3 regions of the Eubacterium limosum genome follow, and region 1 is predicted to be linked to each of the others. Evidence: riboswitches for the same ligand, from Rfam matches in the RefSeq annotation. Region 1 holds a riboswitch; each other region holds the start of a gene.
The links. Region 1 has a riboswitch for cobalamin ahead of B2M23_RS06750 (ABC transporter substrate-binding protein). Riboswitches for the same ligand answer to the same signal wherever they lie in the genome.
Positions count from the first base shown of each region.

Region 2: linked by a shared signal. The riboswitch ahead of B2M23_RS14745 (ABC transporter substrate-binding protein) and the one ahead of B2M23_RS06750 (ABC transporter substrate-binding protein) in region 1 are both predicted to bind cobalamin.
Region 3: linked by a shared signal. The riboswitch ahead of B2M23_RS20525 (energy-coupling factor ABC transporter permease) and the one ahead of B2M23_RS06750 (ABC transporter substrate-binding protein) in region 1 are both predicted to bind cobalamin.

Region 1 covers NZ_CP019962.1:1,450,303-1,453,575, forward strand. Annotated here, with positions in the region: gene B2M23_RS06740 (ABC transporter permease subunit) at 1-105, shown strand, start outside; gene B2M23_RS06745 (SDR family NAD(P)-dependent oxidoreductase) at 302-1,072, shown strand; cobalamin riboswitch at 1,133-1,312, shown strand; gene B2M23_RS06750 (ABC transporter substrate-binding protein) at 1,424-2,440, shown strand; gene B2M23_RS06755 (FecCD family ABC transporter permease) at 2,456-3,273, shown strand, end outside.
Region 2 covers NZ_CP019962.1:3,143,391-3,146,663, forward strand. Annotated here, with positions in the region: gene B2M23_RS14735 (DUF6144 family protein) at 1-221, shown strand, start outside; gene B2M23_RS14740 (class I SAM-dependent methyltransferase) at 252-908, shown strand; cobalamin riboswitch at 960-1,135, shown strand; gene B2M23_RS14745 (ABC transporter substrate-binding protein) at 1,312-2,382, shown strand; gene B2M23_RS14750 (FecCD family ABC transporter permease) at 2,385-3,273, shown strand, end outside.
Region 3 covers NZ_CP019962.1:4,371,117-4,374,389, reverse strand. Annotated here, with positions in the region: gene B2M23_RS20535 (uroporphyrinogen decarboxylase/cobalamine-independent methonine synthase family protein) at 1-534, opposite strand, end outside; gene B2M23_RS20530 (TetR/AcrR family transcriptional regulator) at 697-1,407, shown strand; cobalamin riboswitch at 1,555-1,678, shown strand; gene B2M23_RS20525 (energy-coupling factor ABC transporter permease) at 1,828-2,580, shown strand; gene B2M23_RS20520 (energy-coupling factor ABC transporter substrate-binding protein) at 2,582-2,902, shown strand; gene cbiQ (cobalt ECF transporter T component CbiQ) at 2,984-3,273, shown strand, end outside.

The DNA.
Region 1 (3,273 bases):
GGGGGCGATACCGTGGGCCTGTGCATGGCCGCCCTGGCCGCAGTCTCGGTGGTGCTGTATACCCTGGGTATCCTGATCTTCAGACGGAAGGACCTGCCGTTGTAAATATAAAAACAGACTGAGATCTGAACCTCAAAAGGCTCAAAACACGTATCCAAGGTGTTTTGAGCCTTTTGAGCCTGTATCTTGGGGTATTCTTATAAAAAAGGCACGCCCGGTTATTTTTTGCTGAAAGTGGTATGTACATAAAAAGGGCGCTGCCAGAGGCAGGCCTGAAGCACTGATGAAAGAAGGAGCGATTATGAGAATAGCCATTGTGACCGGGGCGTCCAGCGGGCTTGGACGCGAGTTTGTAAAACAGATCAGTGAACGTGAGCATCTGGATGAGATCTGGGCTGTTGCCCGGAGGCGGGAACGCCTGGAGGCGCTGGCCAGGGAAGTAAAAACACCGGTGAGGCCTGTAGTCATGGACCTGACAGACACCGGCAGCTTTCCGGAGCTGACAGCCCTGATGGCCGAGAAGCAGCCGGATGTGCGGCTGCTGGTCAACGCCGCGGGTATGGGTAAGTTGGGGAACTACGCCGAGGTGACCGAGGCGGACAGCAACGCTCTCATTGATTTAAACTGCCGGGGGGCAGTCGATATGACCCTGAGGGTACTGCCGTACATGCAGAAAGGCGCGAGAATTATGCAGATCTGCTCGGTGGCGGCCTTTATGCCCCTGCCCGGCATGAATCTGTACGCGGCCTCCAAGGCCTTTCTGCTCAGCTATACCAGGGCTTTGCGCTGGGAGCTGTTCGGCCGGGGCATCCGGGTGACGGCGGTCTGCCCCTACTGGATCAAAAACACCGAGTTTGTGCCGCGGGCCAGCGCCAACGCGGACCGTTCCGCGGTGCGCCACCTGCCCTTTGCGGGCACCGTCCAGACGGTTGTGCGCCGCTCTATGAGGGACAGCCGCCTGGGCGCGGCCGTATCCACACCGGGCCTCGCCAGCTTTGGGCTGCGGGTGTTTGGCAAAGTAGTGCCCCACGGGCTGGGCATGGCTTTCTGGAACGTGCTCAGGAAAGTCTGAGAAAATTCAGGCGCCGGCAGTTGACAATTTTGAAAAGTTCGCTTATACTAATATCAACAATTGAATCAAACCATTGAGGGTGCCTTGAAAAAGGAGAATAGGGAAACCGGTGCGAATCCGGTACGAACCCATCACTGTAAACAGGGACGCGCCGCAGTAAACCACTGGCCTCGGGCTGGGAAGGGAGCGGAGTGCGGAGGAGCTGTGAGTCAGGAGACCTGCCTTTAGTGTTACGCGCGTTTGTCCGGTGAGGGGATTGTCACTGAGAGAACCTGAGATAGGTAAATGGGAGCCTGTCGGCATATGTCGGCAGGCTCTTTTTATATGATTTTTTAAGAAAGAGGTAGAAAAATGAAAAGCTTGAAGAAACGGTTTTTAGGGATTGCCCTGTCCGCAGTGCTGGCGGCAGGCGTGCTGGCAGGGTGCAGCAGCGCAGGGGGAAATGACAGCGCCAGCCAGAGCGCCGGCACAGACGGCCATTATCCGGTCACCATCACCACCTACGATTACGACAAGCAGCCTGTGGAGATGACCTTTGAAAAGGCGCCGGAAAAGGTGCTGGCCGTATACCAGAATTCCATCGAGACCCTGCTGGCCCTGGGCCTGGAGGACAAAATTGTGGCTGCCAGCGGTCTGGATCACGAGGTGAAGCCAGCCTACAAGGACGCTTTTGCCAAGGTCAACTATCTGTCCGAATTTAAACCCAGCAAGGAAGCCGCCACCGCTCTGGAGCCGGATATGATCCTGAGCTGGACCTCCCTGTTCTCGGACAAGAACCTGGGCAGTATGAAGGAGTGGCAGAGCCAGGGCGTGAACAGCTACAACATGCTCAACAGCGGCGCAGTGTCCCCGAAAACACTGGACAACGAGTACCAGGATTTTGAGAACCTGGGCAAAATCTTTGACGTGGAGGATAAGGCCGGGGAACTGGTGAACGAGATCAAGGACGCTGTGAAACAGACAGAGACCTATGCCCAGAAGGAAAACAAGAGCCCCAAAGTACTGGTGATGGAGGACCAGAGCGGGCAGATTGTCAACTATGGGGCAACCACCCTGGCAGGCGACATGGTCACCAAGCTTAAGGGCACACTGGCCAGTCCGGACGCGTCCAAGCTGGGCGAGGAGGACGTGGTCGCTGCCAATCCGGAAGTCATTTTCGCAGTCTATATGGACCGTGACGACCAGGACATGGCCACCCAGACAAAGGACGCCATCATGAACAACGCGGCCTTTGCCGACATCGACGCGGTTAAAAACGGCCGGGTGATCCCCATCGAGCTGGGGCAGATGTACTGCAGCGGTGTGCGGACCATCGACGGCATTCACACCATCGCGAATGGGATGTACCCGGATTTAAACCTGAACTAGGGAGCGGGCTTTTTTATGAAACAAAGCGCACTGATCAAAGATAAAGGGCGGCTCCAGAGCCAGCCCTTTTATGTGTTTGTATGCCTGGTCATGCTGGGGCTACTGATCCTCTCAGCCCTGGCGGCGGTCACCATCGGCTCCATGGACCTGTCCATCCGGGATGTGTACAGCGTCATTGGCTACGAGCTCTTCCACCTGGACAGTCTGAGTGCCTACGCCAGGGGCGCGGCCCACAACGTGGTGTGGCTGATCCGCTTCCCGAGGGTGGTCATGGGGCTGGCTGTGGGCATGGGCCTGTCCATCTGCGGCGTGGTCATGCAGGCCATTGTCAAGAACCCGCTGGCAGAGCCCTATGTGCTGGGCATCTCCTCCGGGGCGTCACTGGGGGCGACCACAGCCCTGTTCTTCGGGCTGGGCGCTGTGCTCGGCGGCAGCGGTGTGGGCGTGTGCGCCTTCATCGGGGCCTTTCTGATCTCCATGCTGGTGGTGGCAGTGGCCAACATCGGCGGGCCGGCCAACTCCGTCAAACTCATCCTCTCCGGCATGGCCCTGGGCGCCCTGTGCCTGGCCTTCTCCAATTTTATGGTCTTTATGGCCAACGACCCCAACACCACTCAGCAGATCACCTTCTGGATGCTCGGCAGCCTGTCCGGGGCCAAGTGGGGCCCCACACTGGTCATCTTTGCCGTGGTGGCTGCCAGTACGCTCTTTTTCTGGAGCCAGCACCGCCCCATGAATCTCATGCTCCTGGGCGACGATGTGTCCATCACCCTGGGCACCAACCTGAACACCTACCGCCATGTGTACCTGGTCCTGACCTCGCTCATCATCGG
Region 2 (3,273 bases), 1.7 Mb from region 1:
GCATCGAGGGCGGCGCACTCTATACCAGGATGTTTACCTGCGAGTGCCCCATGCTGGAAAAGGCCGGGACCTCCCCATCGCTGACCTGCTGCTATTGTACTGCCGGGTACAGCAAAGCCTTCTTTGAAGCCATATTTGAGCGCCCGGTGGAGGTCGAGCTGCTCCAGACCATCAAGCAGGGGTATGACTCCTGCCTGTTGAAGGTTACAGGAATCCTTTAAATTAAAACGGATAAAAGGAGGAGAAAATCAATGCAGTCTAAAGCATGGGACTGGGAAAAGAACCAGTCGGATTACTGGCTCATCCCCTGCGTGGAGAGCCCCTATCTCGCGGAACGCTGGCAGGCGAAGGGCTTCCTGCGGTTTCTGGATCTGGGCTGCGGCCTTGGGCGGCACGCGGTATATATGGCTAAAAAAGGCTTTGAGGTAACCGCCGCAGACCTGTCCGAATACGGTATCGAGCACACAAAAAAATGGGCCGGGGAGGAGCAGGTGCCGCTCACTGCCTGCGTGGCGGACATGCTGTCCCTGCCCTTTGAGGACAACACCTTTGACTGCGCTATGGCCTACAATGTTATCTACCATACCGATATTCCAGGCTTTCAGGCCGCCCTGGCGGAAATCCGCCGGGTGTTAAAGCCCGGGGGCGAGCTGTTCCTCACGCTCATCTCTAAGAGTACCTATGGTTACAAACAGGCAGACAGCAGCCGGCGTGTTGACGCCAACACCCTGCTCTCGGAAAAAAGCGATACGGAGACGGGCGTGCCGCACCTCTATGTGGACCTGGCAGATATAAAACGCTTTTTTAAAGCCTGGCACCTTGAGGACAGCTTGAGAGAATCCTGCGTCTATAACCCTGAGGAGCCGCAGTATTACAGCAGCCACTGGAGCCTTACCGTCAGAAAATAAATCCGTCCGATTGGATATTGACAAGTATAATAGAAGCAGGTATAATGATAAAAACAGAATAACCTTTGAGGTGCTTAGCAATAAGAGAATAGGGAAACCGGTGTGAGTCCGGTGCGAACCCATCACTGTAAACAGGGACAAAGCCTGAAAAGCCACTGGAGCAATCCGGGAAGGCGGGCCGCGGACGAGCTGTAAGCCAGGAGACCTGCCTTAAAGAAGAAATACGTGCAGGGGGAGAATGCAGCGGCGTGTTTGAATAAATGAAATCTCGGAAAATGGGACCGATGAGCAGAGTGCTTATCGGTTTTTTTATTTGCCGAAAAGTTAGATACGTCTGCGTTTTCTGGGAGATGTTGACATCCAAAAGGATTTAACATAAATTTTTAATTTAATGGAGGAAAAAATGAAGAAGAAAGTGATTGCACTGATGTGCGCGTTGCTTCTGCTGGTTCCGGTCTTTGCCGGGTGCAGCCAGAGCGGGGATTCGAGTGAGGCGAAAAGCATTACCGTGGTGGATGATACCGGGCGCGAGGTAACCATTCCCCAGCCCCTTGAAAAGGTTGTGGTCGCCAACCGCTACAATTCTGAGCTGATCCGCGGGATCGGCGCCATCGACAAGGTGGTGGCGGTGGATAAGAACACAGCCCAGGACCGCGTGTACTGGAGCCAGTTTGACCCGGATAATGTTATCGGCAAGGGACAGAGCGAGCTGAATTATGAAAAGATTGCCGAGCTGGGCGCCCAGGTACTCATCACCCCGGACAACGGCACATGGGAAGAGGACATTAAAAAGCTGGAGCCTTTCGGCATTCAGGTTGTCGTGGTATCCGGCTATAACAATGCCGAGCTGCCAAAGGAAATCGAGATTCTGGGCAAGCTGTTCGGCAAGGAAAAGGAAGCCGAGAAGCTGACGAAATTCTACCAGGATAACATGGATATGGTGGCCGAAAAAATCAAGGACGTCAAGGGAACGAAAAAAGTGTACTGGGAATACGGTGACCCGAATACCACCTGCATACCGGGAACCAGCAATGACGGCTGGAACAGCATGCTTTTAAACGCCGGGGCTGTCAATATTTTTGGCGATCCCACCATTACCGGCAAGACCATTGACCCGGAAAAGATTCTGTTAGAGGACCCGGACCTTATCATCAAGACTTCATCCGGCCCGGCCCTCAAAAATACCGGCGTCTACACGCCGCCCACAGCGGAGGACTACAGCACCATCTCCACCGAAATGCTGAGCCGCGCAGGCTGGTCCGATCTAAAGGCGGTCCAGAATGACGATTTCTATGTGACAACAGGCTTCTGCGCCGGCGGACTGGGCAAAATGATCGGGACGGTTTATACCGCGAAATGGTTATACCCTGAGCAGATGAAGGATGTTGACCCCGACGCGATCTTTGACGAATGGATGGAAATCCAGGGGGTTGATCCGATAGAAGGGCATGTTTTCCAGGTTAAGCATCAATAGTGATGGAAAAGCAGCAGACATTAAAAGCCTATCATAAAAAAAGAGCGGCGTTGATGCTGGCAGCAGTGATCCTTTTGATCATTGCTGCTTTTTCCAGCTGCTTTGTCGGCGTTGCCAATGTGACTGTGGGGCGGGTGTTCGCGACCCTGCTGCCCGGCGGCCACTTTATGGGCGCGGCGGCGCTGAACCAGACCGAGCTCACTGTGCTCATGCAGCTGCGCCTGCCGCGCATTACCATGGCGCTGGTTTCCGGCATCGGCCTGGGCATCAGCGGCCTGGTCATGCAGGCCATCACCGGCAATAAGATGGCCAGCCCCTTTACCACCGGGCTTTCAAACGCCGCGGCCTTCGGGGCTTCGCTGGCCATTATTTTTGGCTTTATGCCCTTTGGCAGCAATCAGGTGGGCACTGTCATGATGGCCTTTGTGCTGGCCTTTATCTGTGCCGCCATGGTGTACGGCATCGCCTCGGCCAAGGGCATGGGAAAAACGACGATCATCCTGATCGGCATTGCCCTCAACTATTTCTTTTCAGCCCTGAATGCCAGCATGCAGTATGTGGCCAACGAGCAGCAGCTCTCCGCCATTGTCCACTGGACCTTCGGCAGCCTTTCGGAGATCACCTGGGAGCAGATCCTCGTGGTCAGTGTTATTCTGCTCCTGACTTTTCCGTTTATCGTCCGTTTTGCCTGGCATTACAACCTTTTATCCACCGGGGATGAAAGCGCGGTGGCCCTGGGCGTCAATGTCATGCGGCTGCGGCTGCTTTCGGGCATTGCGGTCACGCTCATTTCATCGGCCATTGTCAGCTTTACAGGCGTTATCGGTTTTGTGGGGCTGGTGGCGCCGCATATCGCCAGGCTTCTGATCGGCGGCGACTACCGGGCGCTCA
Region 3 (3,273 bases), 1.5 Mb from region 1:
GAACATGGTGCCATAGTAGAGCAGAGCGCCATTAGCCATGGTTTTTTCAAAAATCTGATCATAGAAATGGTGTACCTGATTCTTTTCATAGAGAAGCGCTTTGGCAAAAGCCATGGTACAGTAGGGGGCTTCACGCCCCAGTTCGGTGTACATCCTGGGCAGCACGCGGGATGCAATGCAGTGGATGGGGTCTTCGATGAGTTCGGGGTATTCCTCTGGAAGCAGTGAGGTTACCTCCGGATGCTGCATATAGCCGTTGACACGGTTTTGAATCCAAACCTTTGAACCCAGCAGGGCATTTTTCTGAGGCGGCATAAAGACCACACTTTGGGTCAGGTCGATGTCGAAGTCCTTCATAACCTGATCATAGCCTTTGATGAAGCCGTCGTAATCCCAGAAGGAACGAATACAGTCCCGTTTTGTATATTCACAGATATAGGTGGGCTCAAAGTCCATCATAATGGGAACATAGTCCATTTTTTCGCCGCGAACGCCGCGCATAAAATTATCGAGCTTTGCCTGAGCGTTTTCCATTTTATTTTTTCTCCCTTATTTTTTACAGATTTAAACAAAATGTGCACATATTTTGAATACGTTCAATATACACCCTTTTCTAAAATTTGTCAACGTTCAAAATTCATTTCTTTATTTTTTTTACGGCGGGTGCTATAATAAAATAAAAAACGTGGAGGAGCCATGGCAAACTATAAAAATGGTCTCGAGACAAAGGAGAGCCTTTACCGGAGCGCCAAAAAGATTTTTTACCAGAAGGGCTATGATAAGACAACGGTCAAGGATATCATTACCGATGCCAGAACAAAGCAGGGCCTTTTAAACTATTATTTTGGGGCGAAGGAGAACCTGGCGGTCCAGATTTATAAGGACTTTTGCAACGATGTTGTTTTCTGTGTGGATGAGCAGACGGCTGAGCTGGGCAGTCTGCCCCGGGGGCTGCTGTTGGATATGATTGGCTATCGGGCGTATTTTAAGGCGCTGTTTACAGATACCTCTGTCATGCGGTTTTACGCGGAGGTCTCAAAACTGCCGCTGTTCGCAAGAAGCATGCTTGATCTGCGGGACTATTTTTTTAACCTTGAGCTTGAAAGCGAGGCATACGCGGGTATTAACCCAAGGCTGAAGGAACGCAGGTATTTTGAGTATCTGAAATCTCTGACGGTTGGAATGGAGATTCAGGTTTTCAGAGATGTGCTTGAAAAGCAGATTGATCTGGAGCTCCAGGATGCTGTCGACTGGTTCTTTTTTGACTATTACAGCTTTCTTTTCACCGATGCGGACTATATCCGTGAAAATATCGAAAGGTCAAGGCAGGTTGTCGGCCGTTTTACTTTTGAGATCACCCCTGTATTTGAGATCAGTTTGTCGGTACAGGCAGACACGAAACTTTAGTAAGAGATAAGTAATAAAGTTAGTTGCGCCAAAGTATACCCATAAGGGGTACGGGTATAAGAGGTGCTGATGGCTTTCAAATAAATGCAACAGAGGTATTGACAAAACAGGCTTGCAAGCATATAATAAATGTAAATTCGGCATTGTTATTATTGTCCTGTGGTTGTCCATCGGCCTCACGATGGTTTGAGCACAATTGGGTGAAAATCCCAAACGGTCCCGCCGCTGTAAGACGAAAGTCAAGTCAGATTGCTGACCATAGGATTTTAAGCTGCATTTGGTTACGAGAGATAACTGAATGTAAGGACGAGGCTGTGTGTATCTTTGGCACACCCATTTCGTACTTTCATCGCTTATCTTTTTTGATGAGCGATTTTTTTATGGAAAAGTACGTTGGGAACAAGTTTGAGGAGGTAGAAAATGACAAAGAGACAAAAACAAGTTGTGACCATGCTTGGGGCATGGGCGCTGGTCTTTGGCATTGTGCCCGCGGCAAACGCGATGCACATCATGGAAGGCTACTTACCGGTTGGCTACTGCATTATGTGGGGTGTCTTATGTATACCTTTTCTGGCGGCCGGCTTTTTCTCCATTAAAAAGACTCTGACAGGCAACAGAAGAGCGATCACCTTACTTGCGATGGCGGGCGCATTTATCTTCGTGATCTCTTCTTTAAAGATTCCATCCGTTACGGGCAGCTGTTCGCATATGACAGGTACAGGCCTGGGCGCCATTTTATTCGGACCCAGCGCAGTCAGTATTCTGGGGATTATCGTATTGTTATTCCAGGCGATCCTTCTGGCTCACGGTGGTCTCACCACCCTTGGCGCCAACACTTTCTCCATGGCCATCGCAGGCCCCTTTGTATCCTTTGGGATCTACAAGCTGTGCCAGAAAATGAAGGTAAACCGCAAAATTGGGGTGTTTTTGGCAGCCTGCATCGGAGATTTGTTTACCTACTGTGTTACCAGTATCCAGCTGGCTTTTGCCTATCCCTCAGAAACAGGCGGCGTGGCAGCTTCTGCTGTTAAGTTCCTGGGTGTGTTTGCCCCTACACAGCTGCCGCTGGCCATTATTGAAGGGATTTTAACGGTTATTATTGTCATTGCTCTGGAAACCTATGCGAGCCCAGAGTTAAAATCAATTGGATTTTTAGCAGCGGAGGAAGCGTAAGATGAGCAAAAATAAAAAATTAGTCATTGTTCTGCTGGTAATCGTCGCACTTTTGGTGGTTGTTCCGCTCTTTGCCCTTCAGGGCGCTGAGTTCGGCGGCTCCGATGATGCAGGAAGCACCATGATCGAAGAAATTCAGGGCGGCGAATATGAGCCTTGGTTTACACCAGTGCTCGAAACACTGATCAACGGTGAACTGCCAGGTGAGGTTGAATCACTGATCTTCTGTCTCCAGACCGGTATCGGCGTTGGCATTCTGGCCTTTTTCATGGGCCGTCTGGTAGAGCGCAAAAAGCTCGGCAAAGAAGATTCAGAGCTGTAACCGCATTTCCGGGGGTAGGGCAACCTGCCCTCTTTTTATGATTAAGCGTAAAAAAATTCCTTAGAGTAAAGGAGCTTGTTCGTGAAGGTATTTTTAGTAGCACTTGCAGTTCTGTGTGTGTGTGGCCTGGTATACTGGCTGCGCCACCGGGAGTGCGCCCACAGACACGGCGGGCATCATGGCCATTCCCACGGCGGGGCGGTTTTTTCCATTGATGTGCTCGCCTACAATTCAAAGATCAACGGCTGGAATCCCAGCTTTAAGGTAGGGTTCTCCCTGCTGCTTCTGCTCATTTGTGTCATTGCCAATAACCTTTATGTGTCGGCTCTGGTTATTTTGATCACAGCCTTTATTACAGTGGTTATGGGAGG